DNA from 4 places in the Desulfobotulus pelophilus genome. Region 1 is predicted to be linked to each of the others. Evidence: predicted binding sites of a transcription regulator. Region 1 holds the regulator's gene; each other region holds the start of a gene.
The links. The regulator sigma-54, encoded in region 1, starts transcription at its own class of promoters, with help from an activator protein. The targets are predictions, from matches to a motif close to TNTGGCACANTTTCTGCTNT.
Positions count from the first base shown of each region.

Region 2: OOT00_RS15435 (SoxR reducing system RseC family protein) is a predicted target of sigma-54. The motif match lies at 964-983, and genes of this name have one in related genera.
Region 3: OOT00_RS10405 (ammonium transporter) is a predicted target of sigma-54. The motif match lies at 970-989, and genes of this name have one in related genera.
Region 4: glnD ([protein-PII] uridylyltransferase) is a predicted target of sigma-54. The motif match lies at 936-955, and genes of this name have one in related genera.

Region 1 covers NZ_JAPFPW010000002.1:38,119-40,274, reverse strand. The annotation lists gene lptB (LPS export ABC transporter ATP-binding protein) at 1-440, shown strand, start outside; gene rpoN (RNA polymerase factor sigma-54) at 442-1,872, shown strand; gene hpf (ribosome hibernation-promoting factor, HPF/YfiA family) at 1,978-2,156, shown strand, end outside.
Region 2 covers NZ_JAPFPW010000036.1:2,790-4,945, forward strand. The annotation lists gene OOT00_RS15430 (RnfABCDGE type electron transport complex subunit B) at 1-718, opposite strand, end outside; gene OOT00_RS15435 (SoxR reducing system RseC family protein) at 1,176-1,685, shown strand; gene OOT00_RS15440 (cytochrome c3 family protein) at 1,869-2,156, shown strand, end outside.
Region 3 covers NZ_JAPFPW010000011.1:79,705-81,860, reverse strand. The annotation lists gene OOT00_RS10410 (flotillin family protein) at 1-452, shown strand, start outside; gene OOT00_RS10405 (ammonium transporter) at 1,058-2,156, shown strand, end outside.
Region 4 covers NZ_JAPFPW010000007.1:134,609-136,764, forward strand. The annotation lists gene glnD ([protein-PII] uridylyltransferase) at 1-910, opposite strand, end outside; gene OOT00_RS07935 (hypothetical protein) at 1,241-1,705, shown strand; gene gdhA (NADP-specific glutamate dehydrogenase) at 1,789-2,156, opposite strand, start outside.

The DNA of each region.
Region 1 (2,156 bases):
TAAGGGATAATATTCTCATCATCCTTGAAAATCTTAACATGGGCCGATGGGAACGCAACCAGAAAGCAGATTCTCTGCTGGACGAACTCGGCATACGCCACCTGGCTACCCAGCCAGCAACGGTCCTTTCCGGCGGAGAACGCAGAAGGCTTGAAATTGCCCGGGTCCTCTCCACAGATCCGGCCTTTGTTCTTCTGGATGAGCCCTTTGCAGGCGTGGACCCCATGGCTGTCAGCGACATCCAGGGCATCATTGCCTATCTGACCCAGAGGGGTATTGGTGTACTTATATCTGATCACAATGTACGGGAAACTCTGGGGGTCTGCGATACAGCATTCATCCTGCATTCCGGTAAAGTTGTGGAGTCGGGCTCGCCCGAAGCCATTGCTTCCAGTCCCGTAGCCCGAAAAAACTACTTAGGAGACGGATTCCGGTTATAAAATGGCCATAGAACTCCGACAACAGCTTAAACTGACCCAGCAACTTGTCATGACACCCCAGCTGCAGCAGGCCATCAAACTGCTACAGCTTTCCCGGCTTGAACTTGTGGATGCCATCCAGCAGGAACTGGAACAAAACCCTGCCCTTGAGGAACGCATGGAAGCCCCTGAGCCGGAGACCCCGGAAACCCCGGAATCTCCTGCTACGGAAGAGGGTCTCAAGGAAGTGGAAATCGGGGAAACCGTCAGTCCTGAAACCGACTGGGACAGCTATCTGGATGAGTACAGCAGTGCCGGCAGGGTTCACTTTGAATCCGAGGAAAAAGACGGCCCACGCTACGAGAATTTTGTTTCCGGCAAGGAGAGCCTGCATGAACATCTGCTCTGGCAGCTTTCCATGGCGGAAACCGATATCCGTACCCAGCAGATTGCCAGCCTCATCATCGGAAACATCAACACAGACGGCTATCTCGATGCCACCCTGGAAGAAATCATTGAGGTATGCAACTGTCCCGAAGCAAAGGTCGGCAAAACCCTCTCCCTTGTCCAGTCCTTTGACCCTGCAGGCGTAGGAGCCCGTAACCTTAAGGAATGCCTGCTGCTGCAGACAGAACGACTCGGCATCCACTCAGAAATTGTTGAAAAAATCATCTCCCAACATCTCAAGCATCTTGAGAACAAAAATTTTAAAGCCATTGCCAAAAGCCTGAAGCTTCCCATAGAAACCATTATTGCTGCCGTCGCCGTCATTCGGTCGCTGGAACCCAAACCCGGCCGGGAGTATCATAATGAAGCCCCGGTTTATATTACACCGGATATCTATGTATACAGACAGAATGATGACTTCATTATAACCCTGAATGATGATGGTTTGCCAAGGCTGCATATCAACCCATATTATAAAAAAGCCATGCGCACCGGCGAAAAAATATCCGGGGAAACCAAAGATTATCTTCAGGAAAAAATGCGCTCCGCCTCGTGGCTGATCAAAAGTATCCAGCAGCGCCAGAAAACCATCTATAATGTAATGGAAAGCATTGTACGCTTTCAGAGGGACTTCTTTGAAAAAGGCATTACCCATTTAAAGCCCATGGTACTGAGGGATGTAGCCCAGGACATACAAATGCATGAATCCACCATCAGTCGGGTTACAACCAACAAATATGCCTACACACCACAGGGTCTTTTTGAGCTCAAGTATTTTTTCAACAGCTCCATAAACAGAGTTGAGGGAGAAGCCCTCGCATCGGCCAGCGTCCTTGAAAAAATCAAGCAGCTGGTGGAAAGCGAACATCCGCAAAATCCTTACAGCGATCTGAAACTAGCAGCCATTCTTGAAAAGGATCATAATATCCGCATTGCCAGAAGAACCATTGCCAAATACAGGGAAATTCTAAAAATTCTTCCCTCCAGCAAACGCAGACAGTACTGAGTCATATCAGTCGCAAACAGCATTGATCCTGCCGCAGAAACCATATCCGGCAGCGGCAGGACAGCCATAGAGGACTTCGAACCAAACCCACCAGGGAGGCCCATCATGAAGACAGCAGTGACCTTCAAAAACATCGAACCCTCGGAAGCACTCAAAGACTACGCCGCCAGCAAGCTTGCCCGGCTGGATAAACAATTTGACAGCCCGGCAGAGGCACAGGTAGTTTTATCCGTGGAAAAAATCCGTCACATTGCAGAAGTGCGCATAACCTGTGACCGTCTTAA
Region 2 (2,156 bases), on a different contig from region 1:
GGGGAAGGTTCCCATCCATGGCAACAGCCCCATGGGGACAGGCCTTGGTACACAGGCGGCAACCAATACAACCAAAATCACAGGCCTTACGGGTTTCTCCGCCCTTTTCGGGATTCCGGCACATAACCATGGTCTTTGCCGTTTCCGGCACCATGACGATCACATCCTTGGGACAGGCACGCACACAGAGGCCGCATCCGATGCAGGCATCACGTTTCACTTCGGCAATACCCCTGCTATTGATAAAAACAGCTTTTTCCGGGCAAACGGCAACACAGGTTCCCAGACCCAGACATCCCCACTTGCAAGCCTTTTCACCTTCGGTCAGAAGAGAAGCGGCGCGGCAGTCTGCTATTCCCTCATAGGCAAAAAGGCTGTGGCAACCTTCCACCTGACCACCACCGCAGGCCACAACAGCTCTGGAAGGAACCATTTCCTCTGCTTCCTTGCCAGCTATACGGGCCACTTCTGTGGCCACATCCGCGCCACCGGGAAGGCAGAGAGCAGGCGAAACCCCCGGTTCCAGCACCACTTTCTCCGCATACTGCCGACATCCTGCATAACCGCAGGCACCACACTGCCCCGAAGGCAGTACGCCTTCCACAAGATCAATGCGAGGATCCTCCTCCACATAGAGAAACTTGTCCGCTATGGCCAGCAAAAGACCAATCAAGGCACCCAGGCCACTTAAGGCCAGCACAGCAATCAGGATATTCATGGCAGAAGCTTCTCCTTTCGGATTCCCTGTGAGCAGGGCTTACGGAAAATAAGGGGCCGACAATTCTCTGTGCAACGTTGCCTTCCATATGGAAAGCAGCCTGTCTTTCCATATCCAGCCATCCTGCACCACCAACCAGTCCTCTTTTCCGGACGGATTTTTTTCCCATTGTACACAAAAAAACACAAGAAGACTTGCACAAAAGGGTAAACTACCTGTATTCTGGATAAAAAACTATCTTCGAATACGGCACACTTCCTTTTCTGAAGGAATATACCTACAAAATCTATGCCATCAGCCCGGTTGTACAGCCACACCTCCTGCCATCCGATAGATTATGGCCTGTCTTTTGCTTATTCCTGACAAGGAGCGGGGATAATGCTACGAACGACTCAACGATACATCAACAACCCCATGCCCCTCACCTGCCAGACAAACCAAATACAAGGATGCTGCCATGCGTACCACAGAAGCTGTTGTAACGGCCACATCCCCGGATAAAACCAGAGTCCGCGCCTGCAGGCCTGAAGCCTGCTCCGCATGCAGGGCAAAGGGAATCTGCGGAGTGGATACGGCCACCATGGAAATTCAGGTAAAGACCTTTCCGGGTATTGACACAGGAGACAGGGTTCTGGTTGGAATCGGCTCACAGGAATTCCTGAGGGTCATGGCCCTCCTCTATATCACACCGGTTTTTTGCTTTGTTCTTGTAGCACTGACGGCCCACCATGCAGCCAGCCGGATGCAACTGCCAGCGGACCCTCTGGCTGCACTTGCGGCCATCTTTTCTCTTGTTCCGGCTTTTTTCGTTATCCGCAGAATCAGTCACAACATGGCAAAATCGCCAGCCTACGGTCCCCGCATCCTCAAGCGGCTTCACAAGTCTGATTTTCCGGACAAAGAAGATAACCCGCGTCATGCAGAGAAAAGCGAAATCAATGTTTTCAATATAAAAACAAAACTATAACAAGCATGGCATTTAATTTGCTAGCCTTTATGGCAAGCAGGCTGCCTGAACCTCCTGTCTCCACGGCCCCGATGGCAGAATGCCACCGGGGCCATGCACAGGAACCAACCCCTCACAGGAGGGAACCTTCGGCAATCATCAGGCATAACCCGGAACCTGACCCACACCCAAAGGCGGACTTTCATGCAGCAACTTCCTCCCAAAACGCTTGTGGCCCTCGCTATCCTGCTTGCCGCACTGGGCCTTGTTGCCTACATCCTCTTCCCCAAGGCTCCGCCCATGGATCCCGTACGCATTCTCTTTGAAGGAAAGGCCGGGAACGTCCTTTTCGACCATCAGATCCATGCGGAAACCTACGGGCTGGACTGTGCCAGCTGCCACCACAATCTTGAGTACGGAGATGACACCTTTTCCTGTCTGGCCTGCCACGAGAAAGACTCCGATGACCCCTTCATGCTTTCCTACACCGAT
Region 3 (2,156 bases), on a different contig from region 1:
ATAAAGAACGACTGGAGGCCAAAGGCAAAGCCGATGCGGAAATGATGCTGGCCGATGCTGCGGAACGCAAATATGTTGTGGAGGCGGAAGGTAAAAAGGCTCTCAACAATGCAGCCAACCTTCTCTCACCTGAGCAGATTGCCATGGAAGTTCGTCTGGCTCTCATCCACAGTCTTCCTGAAATTATCCGTGAAAGCGTCAAGCCCATGGAACAGATCAGCGATATCCGCATCCTGCATGTCAACGGCCTTGGCGGTGGAAGTGGCAGCGAAGGAGATGCCGGGGGGGAAAACAGCACTGGCTCCCTGGCCGATCAGGTTGTCAACAGCGCCCTCCGTTACCGTGCTCAGGCACCTATTCTGGACTCCCTGCTATCGGAAATCGGCCTAAAGGCAGGCGATATCAACGGGCTTACGGAGGCTGTACACAAGTCTTCCCCATCCCCGCAGTAAGATAGAAAGGCAAGGAGCCGGAAACCCGGCCGTCATGCTGTAGCGCAACAGGAAAGGCCGGACAATTATGTCCGGCCTTTCCTGTTGGGATCAATCAAGGAGCTTGCTTTTTTCTGGAACGCATGCGTTTCGGCCGGATCGCAAAAGCCTTTAAAAACCCCCCGATGGTCTTTTAAAAGGCATCCCCGTTACGCAGTCACAACATACCGCCCTAAAATCTATAATTCAAGTTAATAATTCTTCTTAAATCAACAACAAAAAGTTTTTAAACTCCTGCCTTGATTCTTTTCGCTTCTTCTCGTTAATAAAATAATCCACCCAAAATCCCTCCAGCCTGAAAAAACGAAACAACTCCGCAGCACGCCACCCCAGCAGGCATACATAAATGTTATAAATACCTATGCACACTACATTTATGTTTTATTTTAAACAAAGAATTCATATTCAATCACAAGACCCTTTAAAAAAAATACTATAAAATCAATACCATAAATATCATACAATACCCAGACAAAACCTTGGCACGCCTCATGCAATAAAACCTTCGCACTAACGGGAAAAGCAAGGCACTTTTCCCAAACCCCAAATCCCAGGAGGAAAGCATCATGCGCTGGTTCATTCCCACTTCCCTGATACTTGCACTGGCAGCCCCGGCCCTTGCCGGAGATGCCGCTCCCGATCCCATCACCAATGCCGAAGCCATAGCCCTTGTGCAGGAACACGCCAATTTTCTCTGGACACTCATTGCCGCCTGTCTCGTCTTTTTTATGCAGGCCGGTTTTTCACTGGTGGAAGCTGGCTTCACCCGGGCGAAAAACGCCATCAATATAATCATGAAAAACCTGATGGATTTTTCTATCGGCTCCCTTGCTTTCTGGGCCATCGGTTTCGGCCTCATGTTCGGACACAGCCTGGGCGGTTTTGTGGGAACATCCGGATTTTTTCTTTCCGACTTCACCGGTGAAGGAGAAGAGTGGACCCTTGCTTTCTGGATGTTCCAGGTGGTATTTGCCGCCACCGCCGCCACAATCGTATCGGGAGCCATGGCGGAACGAACTAAATTCACAGGTTATATCTGCTATTCCATTGCCCTCACCGCCTTCATCTACCCTGTTTTCGGCTCCTGGGCCTGGGGTTCCCTGCACAATGGAGACGGCTGGCTGGAAAATCTCGGCTTTATCGACTTTGCGGGCTCCACCGTAGTGCATTCCGTAGGTGGCTGGGCGGCTCTGGCAGGTGCCATCGTCCTTGGGCCACGGCTGGGAAAATATGCCGCCAACGGAAGTATCCGCCCCATACTCGGCCACAACATCCCCCTTGCAGGCCTTGGCGTTTTCATCCTCTGGCTGGGATGGTTCGGATTCAATGCAGGCTCCACCACCACAGCAGACAAAAGCATTGCCCTGATCTTTGTGAATACCAACCTTGCTGCCGCAGCCGGTGCCGTATCCGCCATGATTGCGGCCTGGATACGCTTTGGAAAACCAGAGGTCAGCATGAGCCTGAACGGCGTGCTGGCAGGGCTGGTGGGTATCACCGCAGGCTGCGCCAATGTGGGTCCTGCTGCAGCCATTATCATCGGTGCCGTGTCCGGTGGTATTGTGGTCTCCTCCGTACTCTTTTTTGAAAAAATCCGCATTGACGATCCCGTGGGTGCCATCTCCGTTCACGGAGTATGCGGAGCCTGGGGAACCCTTGCCGCAG
Region 4 (2,156 bases), on a different contig from region 1:
CCATCTCCAGATGCAAGGCACCCAGAAAACGCTCCACGGCAGTCATGCCCTCACCCGCCGTGAAACCAAGGGTTTCCGCCAGCTGAATCTGATGCTCAAAATAAAGCTGATCGCATTTTCTTCCCGTAAGATAATGCAGATGATTCCGCACCTTCCAGATGAAAGCCAGTGCTTTTTTCAGGTTATGAAACTCTTCCCAGGAAAGATAGCCATTGTATTCCAGATCTCTGGGCTCTTTAAGTCCGAAACGAACCCGACCCAGCCAGAGCATGGTGTGATAATCCCGCAAGCCTCCCTGGCCCAGCTTGATATTGGGTTCCAGAAGATGGGTGGAATCCCCGAACTGCTCATGCCGTTTCCGGTTGCCTTCCACCAGCCACCCCATAATTTTCTTCGGATGGGAAGTCACAAAACGGGCCCGCAGTTTCTCCATAAGAGTCATAAAAAGCGGTGACATACCGCAGACAAACCGGGCATCCAGAACCGCCGTCAGCACTTCGAGATCCCGACTGGCAAGGCTCAAGCATTCACCGACGGACCGGGTGGCATGCCCCACCTCCAGCCCTATATCCCAGAGGGGATAGATAATTTCCTGAATCAGGGCTTCCGCTGCAGGTGGCACATCCTTTTCAAAAAGAAAAAGAATATCCACATCGGAATGGACACACTGCTCCATACGTCCGTAACCGCCAAGGGCAATAATCGCATAGGGATTTCTGGCAATATCCATGAGGGGGCCCACATCGCTGCGGGTAAAACTCTCCCAGAAGTATCCATCAATCAGCGCGGCGTGACGTACCAGAAAATCTTCAGCCCGACCCTCCAGATAATCCCGGATAAGCTCGGTCCGCTTTTCCTGCAGCGACTTCATGGCTGATTTTTTTTTCTGGGGCTGGATTCCTGTCATCATAGCATCGCCTTTCTGGCATAAAAATATAGCAATGTCTGTGCCAACCCGCCACAACACACACAAGGCCTTATTATCAAAAGATAAAAATTACTCCAGACCAGCACGGCCTGCATTCTCTTTTTTTCAAAAACGTAAGAAACATCGGACAGAGACACAACAAAAACGTATTTTTTACAATCTACCCATACCCAAAAACAACAATCGACTGCTTGACCTCTCATGATTTCAGGTATAAGGCAAGCTTCCAGCAGCCCATAAAACATCCATGACCCGGCCAAGGGGCCAGCCTGTTTTATCCGCTCAACTCACAACCCCTGCTGAGGTACGGTCATGGCATCTCTTCCGCCTTTCATGGCTCTCCATATTCCACAGCTTCTCAATCGCTTTCTCCTTGCCTACCATTCGGAAGACCAATGCATGCATTATGAGCTCAGGAGGCGCAGGAACGACAACCCCGTCTCAAAGGAACTCATCCTTTCTCTCAATGCCTTTTCCCACGAAATACATGTCAGCAAATTCTATCCGGAACTGTACAGAGAAAAACACAGCCACTATCTTTCAGCAGCCTGCTTTTTTCTGATCCTGCAGCACTTCGGGCATTTTTATGATCTGGATGAGAGTTGGGGAGTTTATCTTGACTCAGAACTATCTGTTTTTATGGATTTTTACGGAAAGCTACAGGATTTTGATTTTCACACCCTGCAGAACAGGCGCACGGGAACCGTGGCTGTGCGAGGTCACTATACGCCCTGCGACCTCGATATGGAAGGCATTATTGAAGACAGGCTTTCATAAAACAACCGCACCGGGGCAAACCCGGTGCGGCATGCTCTGTATTCTGAAAGAGAAGGGTGCCGGAGAATATTGTACCCGATCGTTTACACAACACCCTGAAGAGTCATCGCCCTGGCAACCTTCAGGAAACCGGCTATATTGGCACCGGCAATATAGTTACCTTCCCGACCGAATTCTTTGGCTGCATCCCAGGCATTATCATGAATACTCTTCATAATACCTTTCAGCTTTTCATCCACTTCTTCACGGCTCCAGGAAAGCCGGATGGAATTCTGGGTCATCTCAAGACCTGAAGTGGCAACCCCACCGGCATTCGCAGCCTTACCGGGAGCAAACAACACACCATTTTTCATAAAGATATCGATTGCCTCCGGTGTACTGGGCATATTAGCGCCCTCTGCCACCAGCCTGCAGCCGTTTTTCACCAGCTCGGCAGCCTCTTCACCGGAAA